Regions from separate parts of the Peribacillus sp. TH27 genome, predicted to be linked through region 3. Evidence: riboswitches for the same ligand, from Rfam matches in the RefSeq annotation. Region 3 holds a riboswitch; each other region holds the start of a gene.
The links. A riboswitch is a leader RNA that binds a small molecule or an ion and turns the genes downstream of it on or off. The one in region 3 is predicted to bind cobalamin.
Positions count from the first base shown of each region.

Region 1: linked by a shared signal. The riboswitch ahead of JFU24_RS10235 (hypothetical protein) and the one ahead of metE (5-methyltetrahydropteroyltriglutamate--homocysteine S-methyltransferase) in region 3 are both predicted to bind cobalamin.
Region 2: linked by a shared signal. The riboswitch ahead of JFU24_RS10730 (ribonucleoside-diphosphate reductase subunit alpha) and the one ahead of metE (5-methyltetrahydropteroyltriglutamate--homocysteine S-methyltransferase) in region 3 are both predicted to bind cobalamin.

Region 1 is NZ_JAEKEV010000002.1:1,823,838-1,829,742, reverse strand. Features, by position in the region: gene JFU24_RS10240 (MBL fold metallo-hydrolase) at 132-959, shown strand; cobalamin riboswitch at 1,057-1,256, shown strand; gene JFU24_RS10235 (hypothetical protein) at 1,524-1,754, shown strand; gene JFU24_RS10230 (hypothetical protein) at 1,792-1,980, opposite strand; gene JFU24_RS10225 (YheE family protein) at 2,077-2,280, opposite strand; gene JFU24_RS10220 (YheC/YheD family endospore coat-associated protein) at 2,342-3,538, opposite strand; gene JFU24_RS10215 (YheC/YheD family endospore coat-associated protein) at 3,535-4,902, opposite strand; gene JFU24_RS10210 (YheC/YheD family endospore coat-associated protein) at 4,906-5,905, opposite strand, start outside.
Region 2 is NZ_JAEKEV010000002.1:1,935,201-1,941,105, reverse strand. Features, by position in the region: gene JFU24_RS10735 (ribonucleotide-diphosphate reductase subunit beta) at 1-472, opposite strand, end outside; gene JFU24_RS10730 (ribonucleoside-diphosphate reductase subunit alpha) at 512-2,809, opposite strand; cobalamin riboswitch at 2,947-3,127, opposite strand; gene JFU24_RS10725 (manganese-dependent inorganic pyrophosphatase) at 3,422-4,351, shown strand; gene JFU24_RS10720 (hypothetical protein) at 4,482-4,628, opposite strand; gene JFU24_RS10715 (SulP family inorganic anion transporter) at 4,711-5,905, opposite strand, start outside.
Region 3 is NZ_JAEKEV010000002.1:2,322,670-2,328,574, forward strand. Features, by position in the region: gene JFU24_RS30290 (hypothetical protein) at 1-169, opposite strand, end outside; gene JFU24_RS12715 (aminopeptidase) at 441-1,550, opposite strand; gene bcp (thioredoxin-dependent thiol peroxidase) at 1,562-2,032, opposite strand; gene JFU24_RS12725 (potassium channel family protein) at 2,095-2,514, opposite strand; cobalamin riboswitch at 2,806-2,996, shown strand; gene metE (5-methyltetrahydropteroyltriglutamate--homocysteine S-methyltransferase) at 3,152-5,461, shown strand; gene JFU24_RS12735 (acyl-CoA thioesterase) at 5,454-5,905, shown strand, end outside.

The sequences.
Region 1 (5,905 bases), 500 kb from region 3:
ATACTACGGGTCTTTGCTAGGAAAATACTATTTGCTTGTAAAAAGTATGGAGGGATATTACATTTATTGTAATGAACAAGGGGGAAATAGGATATTAAACTATTTTTATACAATTGATGAGGAGGGAAGCCATGCTAGAGATTAAAACGATAAATGATGTGGTTTGTGTACAAGGGACCCCTGAAGGAATAAAGTCGGGGATGAGTGTATATGTTTTTTTAACAGACGGCCTATTGATTGATACGGGAGCCCAAATTTTATTGGAAGAACTTATCCCTTTCTATGAATCAGCCGACTTCGATTTAGTGGCGCTAACGCATTATCATGAGGACCATACTGGCGGTGCGGCCTGGATACAGGAACATAAAAAAGTTCCCATGTATATTCATCCGATGTCGATTGATGTTTGTGCCAAGGATGCTGAATATCCTGATTATCGCAAAGCTTTTTGGGGAAGGAGAGACGGCTTCAAAGCTGAGCCGTTGGGGAGGACTGTTCATTCCCGTACCCAAACGTGGGAGCCAATCTTTACCCCAGGTCATGCTAAGGACCATATGGTGTATTTGAATCACAGTAATGGCATGCTGTTTTCAGGTGACCTATTCGTTACACCGAAAACAAAGCTTGTTTTACGGGAAGAATCTGTCCCTGTTATCATCGATTCCATAAATAGATTACTTCAATATGATTTTGGAGAGGTTTTTTGTTGTCATGCCGGTCATGTCCCTAATGGGAAGGAAATGTTTCAAAGAAAGCTCGACTATTTGGAAAACCTGCGTGGTGAAATTTTACGATTACATAATCAAGGCTTGGCAGTTCATGAAATCCAGCAAATTGTTTTGCCGAATCAATATCCGCTCATCGAGATATCTGGCCACGAATGGGATTCGGAGCATATTATCACATCGATATTAAAAGAAAAGATATTGATTAATAAGGATAATGGAGCGAAATACTAATTAGTGATTTTGTGTAATTGAAGAGGTGCTAATCAATTTCCTTTCAGAAGCACGCATTGTAATTTAAGGGATAATTTAATACATTTAAACTGAAAATTAAATACGTCTAGAAAAAGGTGCAGATAATATATTGAAGATTATCTGCTTAAAAGGGAAGTCCGGTTAGAATCCGGCGCTGTCCCGCAACTGTATATGAGAGCGATTCGAGTAATGCCACTGTCTTCTGCAAAAGGGGATGGGAAGGTTCGAAAAGCGATGATCATGAGCCAGGATACCTGCCTATTTTTAGCACAGCATCATAAACCTACGAGGATAGGAGGTGTTAAGTGCGAGAATTGACAAGAGCATGTTTTTCATTTTTTGAAAAATGGAAAATTCATGTTTGTTTTTTGTTATGTTTTCGTTTGCACTCTAACAACTTCTAATCGGGAAGTTGTTTTTTTATTTTTTTAGATGTAATCAGTTATAATAGTCGATTTTTTAACAAAATCATAAGGAAATCTCGTCTCTCTATGGAATAGGAGAAAAGTTTTCTTTATGAACAAAATTTAAGGGGGGTAATGCATGTTTGGAACAGTTAGATACTTTACGGATTTTTTAAAAGCTCAGATTATGTATAATTTTTCTGGGGAAAAAATGATTTCTTTAAGCGAAAATCATGCAAGGTTGAACAAGGAAATTAATGTGAAGGCAAAAAATTCAAAAGAAAAAGTAGAGTATTTACTTAATCTTGAAAAGGCTTATGGAATAATTAATAAGGAAATGTTCGGTCTAAAGGAGGAGTTGACAGTTTAATAAAAAGGAGCCACCTAAAGGAGGCTCCGGACACTAATTATTTATTCTTGTTTGGCTCGGTTTCATCATAAAAATCATGGGCTTCTTCAATGTTCTGAAGGTCAGCAGCTGCATAAACATTCCCGCCAGCCAGCCCTTCATTGATGTAACGGTCGATGTCTAAGAAAGCAGAGTTCTTGCCTTCATATTCGGTATCCTTCAAAAATGTGAATTCTTCTTTATCCAAAAGAAATCCCTCCTAACCTTTTTTATAGTGTAGGCAAAAGAGGGCTTTTTATTCTGAGTAAGTCCTCATGAATGAAATGAGGAGTTTAGCACTAACTTATTCATATACATGATAGACCATTAAGTCATGTATGATGCTTTTGAGCTTAGCTTCGTCTGTTTCTGAAGGGGGATTGGCAGTCCATTCTATGGACCCGTCTTTATGGTATAAGGCTTGGACGGCCTGCTTGTTAAAGTAAAAGGAAATTTTCCAACCTGGTAAATTTTTATGTAATGGTGCCCATTGAAAATGAGTAATCATATGTATAACCTCCATATAAGCTGTCTCTCATTTCATTATAATGGAAAACGGCAGATGGAGGTTATTTTCTCGTTTGATTTAATAAAGTTAATTCAATAAACAGGTTTTTCAAATGCAAGAGTCGGCTTGCTTCAATTTCTTCTTCATCAAATTGCATGGGTTTAGAGTTTACTTCGTAAATGAAGAGTGATCCTGTTGAATCTTCGCCAATATCAATAGAGAATTCCCCGAGAAAGCCGAATTTCTTCGAAAGAATCAGACCGCACTTTTGAGCAATGTACGCCAACTTCCGGTTTAAATTCCTCGATTGCAAGTTTTTGTAAGGGAAAAGTTTCCCGCCTCTTGGAGTATGGGTTGTGATTTCCTGGGTTTGTGACATCCGTACAGCCTTACCAGTAATTTTATAGAACCCATTTTCATAATGAACGAGAACTCGGTAATCATAACGATGTCCATTCAGTTTCTTTGGTATAACCGCGCGTTGGGCGAGATAGGCTCTTCTCATCAGTAGCATTTTTTTATGCTCCCAAAATGAGGAGAAATTTGGGAAGGATTCACTATGTTTTAGGCTATTAAACTGAAGAGTTTCATCAGGATTCTCGATTAGTGTGTAAATACCTTTCCCTTGGCTTCCTTTAGATGGTTTTAGGTAAATATGTCTGTGGGATTTTAAAAAAGCCCTCAGTCCATCGCAATCACCTAGGATAATTGTTGATGGAAGATGGTTGGTGAGGGAGCCATCTTCCATCAATGCTTCATACATCATATATTTATCTAAAAAACAAGGATTGAAAAGGTTCATACCATGATCTTGAAAGTAGTTGATAAGCCGTTGAAAATCCTCTGATGCCTCGAAGCCCCTTGAGGGAATTCGGTTATAAACTATATCGGGAAGCGGCATCTTAACCTCGATCCATTTGTTTGAAATGGAGGAAAAAAGGAAGCCTTTTACAGGGATGGAATGAAAGGTCTCAACCGTAAATACAAACACTAAAATCCCATGTTCCAACAAATATAGGGATAAATCCTGAAAAAGGGTCAAGTTTCCCCCTATTCCTGATTCCTTTTTGGGATTTGAAGAAGTTAAAATTCCGACGACGAGCATCCGGCTACCTGGAAAAATAGAAATAGGAATAAGTGTTTGATTATTTTGATTCTGTTTATAGTGTATTTCCTCTTTTTCCGCGCCGGCGAATAGTTGCATGCTTTCTTGGTCGTGGTACCAGCTTTCAGTTGGAATATCGTAAAAAATATTCATCTCTGCACACCGACAGCATTTGTAATGGTTTGTTCCGTAAGATAAATAGCATAATCAAGGCTGAGCTTTCTTGTTAGCAGCTCGAACTCTTTGAGTTTTGGATGGGAAAAGATTGAACGTCCTGGTTTAGAATTAGCTTCAAACATCCAAACTTGCCCTTTTTTATCTAATCCAAAATCAAAACCGATTTCTGCAATGATGCCATCTAAGTGCTCTTCAATACTTTCACTTAATATTAGGGCGGCTTCCGAAAGCTTTCGTTCGACTTCTTTCGCCTCATCATCATCACCATATAGCTCGGCAATCGTCTTGATGACACCTCCGCTTTTAATGTGGGTAGTAACGCTTCCAGCGCCGGCTATTTTTGCGGCGATTGCAGTTACCTGCCAAATTCCCTTGCTGTCCTTGTTCGTATGCACTCGGAAATCTACAGGTCGTTTTGAAGAACGAATTAATGGTATGCCCTGCTGCACAATGAGATTTTCAAGCGGTCGATTATGAAAGATGTGTTTAACAATGGATTCTAAAGTAGAAAACTTTTGCAATTTATTTTCCTGAGCATCATTTTTATAACGACAATAGTAGACATTTTCATGTTTATCATAAAGAATTTGGTGAATTCCAAGCCCAAGGCTGCCATGAATAGGCTTTATATAAACTTGGCGGTAATGAGAAAGCAGGGTTTCTACGACGGACAGAGATTGAAAAGGATACGTTTCCGGTAAAAAAGGAAGTGCCCGCTCATCCGCACATAACCGTTCATTTATATCCCATTTATTAAAAAAACCTGGATTGTACCAAGGAATTGTATACTCTTTTTGGAATTTCTGTTTCACTTCCTTAGGGCCATCCCGGTTTTCCGTCAAACGGTTAGGGAGCCGGTCATAGATGACATTTGGAAAAGGAAATTCGTTAATATTCCAGTCATCGTTCTCATAGACATAGCCCTTGATTGTTTCTTTTTCCCAATTGATTACATTTTCACCGAAAACAAAAGGGATACAGCCTGTTGTTTGGCTCAGAGAAAGGAGTTTTGAAAAAAAATCTGAACGTTCCCCGAGCGGTTTGTTTGAAATGCCGGTAAAACCTGATGAAAATATCCCGACGACTGGCCCAATATGAATGCTCTTACCGTATATAAATAGATGTAGAGGCATATCGACCTGAGTAAATATTAAAGATTCCGCGAGACTTTCTGACAGGACGATTGTTTGCTTGATTGCAGGATTTTGTTTAACAATGGCAGGACATGAATGCTGGCCAAAATATATTAATTCAATCTCTGCCAAATCTCCAAGCTCTGATGGATAGAAGAGAACGTTGCCGGGAGTATCGGCAATCTCGGCAGGATAAGTCTTTCTCACTCTCTATTCACCTGCTTTCTGAAGATGATCGGCTAAAAATTGGCTATATTGGAACGGTGCGCGATGGATATCCTTCATCGATTCAGGTTGAAGTGTTTGGATGATTTTCCTACCTGGTTTTGAGTTAATATCCATTATCCATATTTGCCCTTTTTTATCAATGCCTAGGTCGATTCCTAGCTCAAATAGCCTTTCAAAAACGGCTTCGGTTTCGACAGGTAAGGTACGGAGGATATGCTGGATTTTTTGTTCGGCAGCAATTGGAATAGATTCAGGATTTTTTTTGATGAAAGCCTCGAGCGAAATAGCTTCCCCACCAGTGGCTAAATTGGAGGTGATTCCATCTTGTTGTCCCAGGCGAATGCCTCTGCCGCGTTCCATCCACTGATTTTTTTCGTTTTTTTGAAGTAAAATTCGTAAATCGAACGGTTCCTTTTTCTGGTTGCAAAGTTCTAAATAAGGCTGACAAAGGTAACTATATCGATTTAATAAATGCTGCAGCCATTTGTTCAGTTGAGATTTAGAGTCAAATTTACGGTCGTATTTGGTGCCCTTTTTTGTCATGGACACCAATGTGCCGCCTTCGGTTTTTGTGAGAAGATAGATTCCCGTACCACCTGCTCCAAACTCTGGTTTGATAATAATTTTATCCAGACGTTCCAAATGCCCGCTGATTTCTTCAGGTGTGGTAACTTGAACGGTTTCTGGAAAAAATGCCTCTAGCAGGGGATGTTTTTTTAAAATTTGATAAACTTCCCACTTTCCTGGAAGGCCAAGGCCAAGGAAACTTGAGTTAACTTTTAACCAATTGATTTTATCGCGCATTTCCGTCGAAACACGAGATAAGCCATGGAAACAGCGGTCATATACAAAATCAGGGAGATCAAATGATTCAGAGCGCCATGTTTCCTTTTCGGCATCAAAACGTTCTCCTCGAACTTTCTTCACATCGATATCAATATTCTCGGGTGTGAATTTACATACATTCATATTAAATGATTTA
Region 2 (5,905 bases), 390 kb from region 3:
GTTGATTCCGCTTTATCACTTCAGGGTGTTCTTTAATGCGGTCGAAAAGTTGTTTTTGCTTGCCTACCGGAATCAAGGAAGCAAGGATATAGGAATAAGATTCATTATGAATAGATTCCTGCTGGGCCATGTTGGCCAGGATCGCTTTTGCTGCCGGGTCTTTGATGTAACGAAGGATTTCCACTAAAGTCGGCGTTTGAAGGCTGTCCATTCCTGCAATCATTGTAAGGATATCAAGGAAAGCATCCTGGATATCTTCATCTAATTCGCCCCACTGCTTTTTATCCTGAATCATGTTCACGCTCGAAGGCTTCCAAAAGTTATTTATGAGTTGTGTATACGTATCATAGAATTTTTCATACTGAATATCGTTCCAAAGGAGAAAGCCTGAAGCTTCCCCTTTGAATACGCCCGTTGCTTTAGTTGGATGCGTAGGTTCGAGCATCCGGATTTTTTTGATATGATTGGTCATTCGTAAAACTCCTTTAAAAATAGATTACTGATTTGATCGTTAACTTGAGCAACTTTCGCAGGCATTATCATATTCAGATGAAGTGGAACGAACATAATATGTTGATTTCAATCCGCTTTCCCATGCTGTTAAATGGATATCCAATAGAACTTTAGCCTTGATTGTGTTGTGGACATACAGGTTAAAGCTGATAGCTTGGTCAATATGACGCTGACGGGCTGCATTTTGTCTGATGCTTTCCAGTTGGTCCAAGTTAAATCGTGTTTTTTTATAATACTCATACGTATTAGGCGTCAATCCGGGTGCTGTCACTTTGAATTTGAAGTTTTTCTTTTCTTCATAAAATTCAATTTCATATAAGGGATCGATTCCATCAGTGGAGTTACCGATTTTAGCCGTTGATGAATTAGGTGCAATGGCCATTAAATATCCATTACGGGTACCGTGTAGCTGCACATTTTCTTTTAAATCTATCCATTTTTCATCGGTATAGTCACGAAGTTCGAAATATTGGCCTGTATGCCAATCAGATCCTTCAAAATATGGGTACGTTCCTTTTTCCTTAGCCAATTCATTAGACGCTTTGATTGTTAAGTAAGCAATTTTTTCGTATAAAGTATCAGCATATTGAACGGCCTCATCTGATTCCCAATATATATTCTGGGTGGCAAGTAAATGATGCCATCCAAATGTTCCTAAGCCAATTGCCCGGTAACGCTTGTTTGAGATGGATGCTTGCTTGACCGGAAGACTGTTCACATCAATGACGTTATCGAGCATGCGGATCTGAATCGGAATCAATCTTTCTAATACATCGCTACTTACCGCGCGAGGCAGGTTAATGGAAGAAAGGTTACATACAACGAAATCGCCGCTTTTACGAACTACAACTACATCGCCATCTTCAGTTTCGTATTCATCCGTGATCGTTGAAGGGCTTAAGTTTTGAGCAATCTCTGTGCAAAGGTTGGAACAATAAATCATTCCTTTATGTTTATTAGGATTCTTACGGTTCACTTCATCACGGTAGAACATATACGGTACGCCTTCTTCTAGCTGAGAAATCATAATGCTCTTCATAATGTCCATCGCGTTGATTTTTTCAAAGCTATAGCTAGGAAGTGTGCCATTTTCCGCAGCCTCCACAGCGTGAGCGTAATGATTTCTGAAGCTTCCTTCGCCTTTTTTCTCGTCATAAAAATCTTCGAGTGAGAATCCAAGGGTTTGCTTTACGGTATGTGGGTCGAAAAGATACCATTCTTTCCGATCGCGTACGGCTTCCATGAACAGATCAGGAATACATACACCTGTAAAAATATCATGAGCTTTCAACCGGTCATCACCGTTTTGTGTCTTTAAGTCAAGGAAACTCATGATATCTTTATGCCAGGCATCCAAATAAATCGCGATTGCCCCTTTACGCTGGCCCAATTGATCGACGCTGACAGCAGTCTGGTTAAACAAACGGATCCAAGGGGTCGTGCCTGAACTGTTTCCAGAAAAACCACGGATATCAGAACCAAGTGAGCGGATTTTACCGACATAAAGTCCTACACCACCGCCGAATTTAGATACTTTAGCGGCATCGTAGTTGGATAGATAAATGCCATCAATAGAATCTTCAATCGCGTCAATAAAGCATGAACTTAACTGACCGTGAGTTTTTCCTGCGTTTGATAGGGTAGGTGTCGCGACGGTCATATACAGATTGGACATCGCCCAGTATGCCTCTTTGACAAGTTGCAGGCGGTGTTCTGTTTTTTCCATTCTCATAATTTCCATAGCGATGATCATGAAGCGCTCCTGAGGCAGTTCGTAGACCTTGTCTTTTTTCGGACGGGCTAGGTAGCGGTCGTTTAATAAGTAGATACCGATATAAGAAAATAGTTTATCTTTTTCCGGATCGATCACTAAGCCTAATTCTTCAATTTCTTCTTTGGAGTAAGAGTCGAGTAGTTCGGGTTTATAAATCGGGTAGCGTTCCCCCTCTTGCTGTTGAGAGAGTCCTGCGATTAATTCATAGAACGGTCCGTAGCTCACGCCCTCATAACCGCGATTCGCTTGTGCATCCCTGTACATCGTATTCAAAAGTTCTGCCGCAGCAACAAACGTCCAATCTGGAGCATCTATGTCTACACTTTCGAGAGCAAGCTGGATCAGTTTTTTTGAAGTTTGTTCTTCTGTTGAGTCACTTTTACGATCTAGCCATTTTGTAAAACGCTTTTTGAACTTTTCCATATCTAGCCGGCCTTCGAATTCCTTGGATAACATCTCAAGCTGGATAGAACTTGTTTCTGTGTCATTTTTCACTATAGTAGAGTTATATGTTTGAGTCATGAATAATCCTCCTTGTAAACTTCCATTAAATAAAAAAATCCGCCCAATAAATTGAGCGGATCAAACGATAGAATAAAAGAGCCATGAAAAAATAGCCGTTATACTATCGTTTCATCATCTCAATCCCCGAAGAATAAGAAACGTGAAAAATCCAGGCAGGTCTCCTGACTCATGATCATCCTACTTTGAGTTCTTCCCGTATAAAGAGCTATACAGTGGTTTTCTCATTTCGTCACATTTACAGTTGCGGGGACAGTTCCGGGTTTACACCGGATTCCCTTTTCAGCCATCACTGGCACCTTGGATTACAAATAATTCTATATATAGTTATGTGTGTTGTTTTTAATATCAATATCTAGTATTTCTGCTTATATTATCGTAATCCATATGAGACGATAATTCAACTAATATATTTGATAAAAACCAATCCTTATCTATTGACAAAGTGAGGGGAGAGGGAAAAAGAGTGAAAGAATTAATAGGAAAATGGGAAATTCAAACGCTGAATGTAAGAGATTTTATGTTAAAATAAAGTGTATAGTAAAGGTGGCTCTCCCTTATTGTAATGATGGGGGTTCCCGGAAAAATATTTATTAAAAAGGAGAAATAATCTTGGAAAAAGTATTAGTTTTTGGACATAAAAACCCAGATACAGACACAATTTGTTCAGCTATCGCTTATGCGGATCTGAAAAAACAACTAGGTATCAATGCTGAACCTGTTCGTCTTGGTGAAGTGAATGGTGAAACTCAATATGCATTAGACCAATTCAAATTCGAAGCTCCTCGTCTTGTAGAAAAAGTGGCAGGGGAAGCGGATGGTGTGATTTTAGTCGATCACAACGAACGCCAGCAAAGTGCAGAAGACATTGACCAAGTCCGTGTTTTAGAAGTTATCGACCACCACCGTATCGCTAACTTTGAAACAAGTGATCCTTTATATTACCGCGCAGAACCAGTTGGTTGCACGGCAACTATTTTAAATAAAATCTATAAAGAAAACGGTATTGAAGTGCCTAAAGCAATCGCAGGTCTAATGCTATCTGCCATCATTTCCGATTCTTTATTGTTCAAATCTCCAACCTGCACAGAGCAAGATGTTGCAGCAGCAATGGAATTAGCGGAGATTGCCGGAGTAAATGCTGAAACATATGGCTTAGAAATGTTAAAAGCAGGCGCTGACCTGAGCGACAAAACAATTGCCCAGCTAATTACTCTTGATGCAAAAGAATTCTCTATGGGAACTGCGAAAGTGGAGATTGCTCAAGTCAATGCTGTGGATCCGAATGAAGTTCTTGCAAAACAAGCTGAATTAGAAGCGGCTATTGAAGCTGTTATTGCTACGAAAGAATTAGATTTATTCTTATTCGTTGTAACGGATATTTTAACAAATGATTCTGTTGCCTTGGCTCTTGGGAAATCAACGGAAGCAGTTGAAAAAGCGTATAACGTTACATTGAGCAACAACATTGCCGTCTTAGAAGGCGTTGTATCACGTAAAAAACAAATCGTGCCGGTTTTAACGGACATATTCAGTAAATAAAGATGTGAAAAGGGTGCTCTGAATACTTCGAGCACCCTTTTTATGTAATATTGTGAGGGTCAACAAATTTCAATCATGTCTAAAAAAAAGGACTCAAACAAGCCATTTAAATGACGTTTGAGTCTTTTTTTTAATTCAAGGCTTCCTTCTCTTTTTCATAGGCGATAACAATTAGTTCTTTATTTGCGTCTTGGCCTAGCTTGCTTTCAAAGCTTTTTAGTTCATTCAGTAAATCTTGTGACAGGTTTGCTGCCGTATAATCCTGCTCGGATATCATACTTTTTGCTCCTTCCATCTAGATATATTTCATGTTATCTATTTTGTCGGTTTAAAAAGTTTCTATTCAGCAAAAATTAAACTTAAGATATTTTACCATCATAAGTGGCGAGCTTTTCAAGCAATTGGGAACTTTCATGATCGAGACCAAGCACTTGAACAGATTTACCATGTAGCCGATATTTAAGGACAACCTTATCAACTGCGCCGACTGCAGAAGCATCCCATATTTTTGAATGGGAAAAATCAATGGTGATAGAATCAGCCTTTTCATTTACATCGAACTTGGAAACAAAGTCCTGAACCGAGGCGAAAAATAATTGTCCGGTAATACGATAAATAATTTTCTTAGCCTGAATGTCCTCTGTTTTTTCAACCGACACTTTAGAAATTTTAGCCGAGAAGAAAATCATGCTCAAGAGAACGCCGGCAAATACGCCTTTTGATAAATCATGCGTATAAAGAACAATGATGACAGTTACAATCATCACAGCTGCATCCGTCTTAGGAGCTAGTCTGAGCCTCTTCAAGGAAGACCAGTCGAATGTTCCTATTGAAACCATAATCATGACTGCAACAAGGGCTGCCATTGGAATTTTAATAAGGATGTCATTCAGTATCACGATTAAAACCAACAAAAAAGCCCCGGCAACAAATGTTGAAAGCCGACCTCTGCCGCCAGACTTAATGTTAATTCCAGATTGACCAATCATTGCGCATCCTGCCATACCGCCGAAACACCCGGCGATAATATTCGCAATGCCCTGGCCTTTGGCTTCCCTATTTTTGTTGCTATCTGTATCGGTCATCTCATCGACAATTTGAGCCGTCAATAATGATTCAAGCAACCCGACAAATGCAAGTGCTATGGAATAAGGAAAAATGATAGCCAATGTTTCAAATGTAAAAGGAATATCTGGAAGCATGAACATTGGAAGTGCCTCAGTCAATTGCCCCATATCCCCAACAGTACGTACAGTGGCCCCTGTTGTAACTGCTACAATAGTCATGAATATGATAGCGACCAGTGGTGAAGGAATGATTTTGGTGATGCGTGGAAAAAGATAGATGATTGCAAGTGAAACTGCCGTCATGATATACATAATCCACGTTTCACCCACGAAATGAGTAAGTTGGGCAGTGAAAATCAAAATGGCTAGAGAATTCACAAAACCAGTCATAACAGGCTTCGGGATAAACTTCATTAACTTTCCAATTTTGAAGACCCCTAGTAAAACTTGCAGTATACCAGTTAAAATTGTTGCTGCAAGTAAATAG
Region 3 (5,905 bases):
CTTTTCGTACTGTAAAAGCATCCCAATCGTGTACTACCAAAATCCCGCGCTTCTCAATGACTTTAAAAGGCATTAATTCCATACCTGCACTCATAACCATAACCCACTTTAAATTCGGTGCTTTCTCAATTGTCTCATCTGTTAAATCTTCGCCGTATGGAATTAAGATTTTTGCTTCACGAAGTGGTTCATCCTCTCAATCCCCTTGATAAATGAAATTCAAAGCAGGAAAGGTATCCTCCATCTGCTTTTGGATGTCTTCTTTTGGAATAATTATTGAAAGTACTAACATGTTTATCTCACCTTTTAATTAACATAAAAAAAACACGGGCTCTGTATGTCCCGTGCAACTTTCTCTGAGGAGGTATTCCCTTAATAAAGCATATTCAGGTGTCCTCTTTTTGAGTTGGACAAAAGCCTTACCCCTGTTAAAAAAGGCTTTATTTTAATAAATTTGGATTTAAAGCACTTAGTTCCGGCAACATAAAAATGCCATCCCTTCGGATCAGAATGTCATCAAAGTAGATATCACCACCGCCATATTCAGGACGCTGGATCAAAACCATATCCCAATGTGTAGAAGAACGGTTACCATTATCAGCCTCTTGATAGGCTTGGCCAGGAGTTAGATGCAGACTGCCACATATTTTCTCATCAAACAAAATATCGTCCATTGGCTCCAAAATGTAAGGATTGATTCCAAGCGCGAATTCCCCAATAAAACGGGACCCTTCATCTACATCGAGAATCTCATTCATTTTAGAATTTTGATTAGAAACTGCTTTCGTGATTTTCCCCTTTTGTATGGTTAAAACTATGTCACGAAAGGTGATTCCTTGATATGTTGAAGGTGTGTTGAAGGCTACCCTACCATGAACACTCTCTTTTACGGGTGCCGTGAACACTTCCCCGTCAGGGAGATTATTTTTCCCAGCGCATATGACAGCCGGCATTCCTTTAATGGAAAAGGTGAGATTTGTCCCAGGTGAAACAATCCGGACTTTTTCAGTACGCTCCATCAATTGCTTAAGCGGTTTCAGTGCCACTTCCATTTTCCCGTAATCCATTGTGCACACGTTTAATAGAAAGTCTTCGTACTTTCTAAAACTCATACCGGCTTTTTGTGCTAATCTGACAGTCGGGTAATTAAGTAAAACCCAACGCCGGTTGTTTACATAGAAAAGAGTCGACGACTTCATCGCTTCCCCATGAAGACGATGCCTCTCTGCAGGAACTTCTGCCAATTCAGCATCGTTTTCTTCACTGGAGATGATTATTATCGCATCAATATCAGTATATTTCCTCAAAGTCCATTGTGATAAGGTATCAAGTTGTTCCTTCACATTCCCTTTTAACAAGTGTCGGCTTATTTCATCGTCTTCCAGTTCGACATATGGATATGCACCGATTCTGTATGTTTCATCAATCAGCTCTTTCAATAGCGGTTTCATGTTGATATGACCCCGTATCAAGATTCTCTCTTTTGGCTGTAATTGTACGGAATGATGAATCAGCCTTTCAGCAAGCTTGGTTATTCGCTTATCCTTCATCTGGCTGTACCTTATTTTTCTAGATCACGAAGAGTTTCAAGCGCTTCTTCGACATGGCCTTTGACTTTTACCTTACGCCATTCTTTAACTATCGTTCCTTCCTTATCAATCAGAAAAGTTGAACGTTCAATGCCCATATATTCCTTGCCGAAGTTCTTTTTTAATTTCCATACATCATATAATTCAGCAGCCTCTTGATTTTCGTCAGCTAGTAGCAGAAAAGGTAACCCATATTTTTCAATAAATTTTTCATGACGCGCCGCCGGATCTGGACTGATCCCTATGATGACAGCATTCAATTCCTCAAACTGCTCATTGTGGTCACGGAAATCACAGGCCTCCGTTGTGCAACCAGGCGTCATGTCTTTCGGATAAAAATATAAAACAACGTGTTTGCCCTTAGAATCCGATAGGGAAACTTTTTCACCGTTGTTTGCAGGAAGTTGAAAATCCGGTGCTTTTTCTCCAATTTTAACAGTCATTCTTACCCCTCCATTTCTTTCATTATGGTAAGCGTACCCAATAATTGAAAGAAACACAACTTTCATTTATTCTTCCTTTCCTTCTGTTCTAAGTCAATCACTGTCCGGATCACAAACGCAGCCGGGAGAGTGTATCCAATGAACGCCTGGATTGTCGCAATCATCCTGCCCATGCCTATCGGGGCTATATCTCCATACCCTACTGAAAACATTGTCATTGCACTAAAATAAAAAGAAGTCTTCAGTTGCTCGTAAAAACTGCCGTCTAAACGATTGCCCATATCAAGAATCACCGAATGATTCTGAAGCTCGTATAATAAATAAATCAGTGCAAAACCTACTAATATCGTCGCATATAAATTGCCGAGCCATAGCATATCCTCTAGAGAAAACTTTTTTCCTCCCGACTCAACAAGAAATAACGTTCGAATGCTCATCACCATGCAAAAAATAATCCCTGCAATCAAGATGTAAAAAGTCATCCCCCACGCCTCATTTCAAAACAACCCACTCCCCCTATACATACTCCCCGTCCAAACAATATATTCTTTATTTAGGGGTCAGACCCCATTTCCCAACATTCACATCCTTAAACAAACCTAGGTGCACCAATAGTTTTGTCGATATAGGGCGGGGTCAGACCCCATTTCCCGAGACTTTTTTCCTTGTTGACCATTTTAGTCGGGATATGATAAGCTTGTCTAAATTTTTATAATAGTTTTTATTTTATAAATATTTGTTGCCTGCAGTTTAATTTACAGCGGGTTTGTGAAATTTCATATGTGGAAATAGGTTCCTAATTTTTTTAGGATTAAAAGGGAAGTCCGGTGTAATTCCGGCACGGTCCCGCCACTGTAATAGGAATGTTAGCGCTATGCAATATGCCACTGATTTTCGGATTGGGAAGGCCTGCCGCTAATAAGATTCCTAAAGTCAGGAGACCTGCCTGTTTCGACAACACTGTTTTAACCTACGGAGAATAGGGAAGTGTTAGGGACCTTATAATTTTAAGGGGTTTTTGTATACCCCTTTATTTTAAGCATTTCTAACTTTCTCTTTTGACGGTTAGGGGTGCTTTTTTTGTTGTTATTTTATTTTTTAAAAAAAGAATGTAGGAGGATGGGAATATTGAAAAGTAGTAGTTTAGGGTACCCGCGAATTGGGGAAGATCGTGAATGGAAACGCACATTAGAAGCCTACTGGTCGGGAAAAATCGATGAATCGGAGTTTACGGCACAGCTAGAAGCCATCCGTTTAGGCAACTTACAAAAGCAAAAGGACCAAGGTATAGATATTATTCCTGTCAATGACTTTACTTTATATGATCAAATGCTCGATATGTCTGTAATGTTCGGTCTTGTTCCTGAGCGTTATTCAGCCTATAAAGGCGGCACTGTTCCCCTTTCTGTATATTACTCTATGGCTCGCGGAAACAAGGATGAAGTTGCTTCTGAAATGACGAAATGGTTCAATACAAACTATCACTATATCGTTCCCGAATTAAAACCGTCGAAGCTGACTTTGACAGAAAATAAACCACTTGCTGCTTATCGCGAAGCCAAAGAAAAACTAGGAATTGAAGCTAAGCCCGTTTTAGTCGGACCTTATACTTTTATTACTCTGTCTAAAGGCTACAATAAGCAAGATGTACCTGGAATCATCCTTAGTCTCCTGCCTTTATACACACAAATTCTGCAAGAGTTAGAACAAGAAGGCGTGAAGTGGGTGCAAATGGATGAACCCTCCCTTGTTTCATCCATTTCTAAAGATGATATGCAAACTGTTACTTACTTATATGAAAAATTGAATGAAGCAGCTCCAAACTTGAACATCATGCTACAAACATACTTTGATGCGGTAGAGCACTACCAAGAAGTTATTGAATTACACGTTCAAGGGATCGGTCTTGATTTTGTCCATGATAAAGGGAAAAACCTTAGTAATCTTCAAGAATTCGGCTTCCCGAAAGACAAAGTGCTCGGTGCAGGTGTGATTGATGGGAAAAACATATGGCTTTCCGATTTATCGAAAAAGAATCAGTTGATCAATACCCTCACAAAAACCGTAGCCGAAGACCAAATTTGGCTTCAACCCTCTTGCTCCCTGCTTCATGTACCAGTAACGGTTCGTAATGAGACGGCTCTTACTAAAGAAGTGCAACAGGCCCTTGCTTTTGCTGATGAGAAGCTTGAAGAAATCACTCTACTAGTAAAAGGTTGTAATCAAGGTGCCGAAGCAATTGCTGAAAAAGTAGCCGCTAACAAATTAGCACTTCAAACGTTAGCAAATTCAAACGCGCGAAACCATAAAGACGTCCAAACTGGTGTCGAACAGGCGAAGAGTCAAACAGCCGGCCGTCAGCTGCCATTTAAAGAGCGTTATCACAAACAACAGGAATTTTTCAAACTGCCTTTCCTTCCATCAACAACAATCGGAAGCTTTCCGCAGACAGCTGAAGTAAAACAAGCTCGCGGGAAATTCAAACGAGGAGAATGGACGGCTGCTCAATATGAAACATTTGTTAACGAGGAAATCAGCAAATGGATCGATATCCAGGAAGAAATCGGCTTGGATGTTCTTGTACATGGAGAATTTGAACGAACAGATATGGTTGAATTTTTCGGCCATAAACTGGGCGGATTCGTTTTCCTCGAAAAAGGCTGGGTACAATCTTACGGTTCTCGCTGCGTAAAACCGCCTGTTATCTACGGCGATGTTCATTTCATCGAGCCGATGACGGTCCGGGAAAGTGTGTACGCGCAATCCCTGACGAAGAAAACGGTAAAAGGAATGCTGACAGGTCCTGTAACAATTCTGAACTGGTCATTTGTACGTGATGATATTTCAAGGGAGAATGTTTGCTACCAGTTAGCTCTTGCCTTGGAAAAAGAAGTGAGAGCGTTAGAAACTTCCGGAATCAAAATGATTCAGGTGGATGAGCCTGCCCTTAGAGAAGGTCTGCCATTGAAAAAAAGCGACCGCGATGAATATTTAAAATGGGCTGTGAACTCCTTCCTGATTTCCACTTCAAGTGTGGAAGATACAACTCAAATTCACACGCATATGTGTTATTGCGATTTCAACAGCTTCATGGATGTCATCTCTTCCCTGGATGCCGATGTAATTTCCATAGAAACATCTCGCAGCCACGGTGAACTAGCTACCGCATTTGAGGAAAAAACGTATGAAAAGGGTATTGGTCTAGGCGTATATGATATTCACAGTCCACGGGTTCCTGCAGTCGAGGAAATGGTCGATATGATTGAACGAGGCATCAAAGTATTGGATAAAGATCAATTTTGGATTAACCCGGACTGCGGTCTGAAAACAAGGGGCGTTCCTGAAACCGTTGCTTCTTTGAAAAATATGGTGGAAGCCGCAACAATCGTTCGCAAAAACCTACTGGTCAATCAACAGTCAAATGACTGAAAAAGGTATTGATCTTACAAATGCTAATCCTATCCGGCAGTCACGGACTTTTTTAACAGATCTTGTTTTCCCACCAGATACGAATCATCACAACACCATCTTTGGCGGTAAGGTGATGGCCTATGTAGATAAAATCGCCTGCATTTCAGCAATGCGCCATTGCCGAAAACCGGTTGTGACCGTATCAAGTGACTCCTTTGACTTTTTGGCACCCATCAAGACAGGGGATGCGATTAACCTTGAGGCCTATGTCACCTGTGCCCATCGGACGTCGATGGAGGTATTTGTGAAAGTAGAGCGAGAGAACTTATTAACCGGCGAAAAGCAGCTTACAGCCCGTGCTTTTTTAACGATGCTAGCAATAGACGAAGATGGAAAGCCCACCCCCGTTCCTCAGGTATTTCCGGAAACGGAAGAGGAAAAGCAGCAATTTGTTCAAGCACA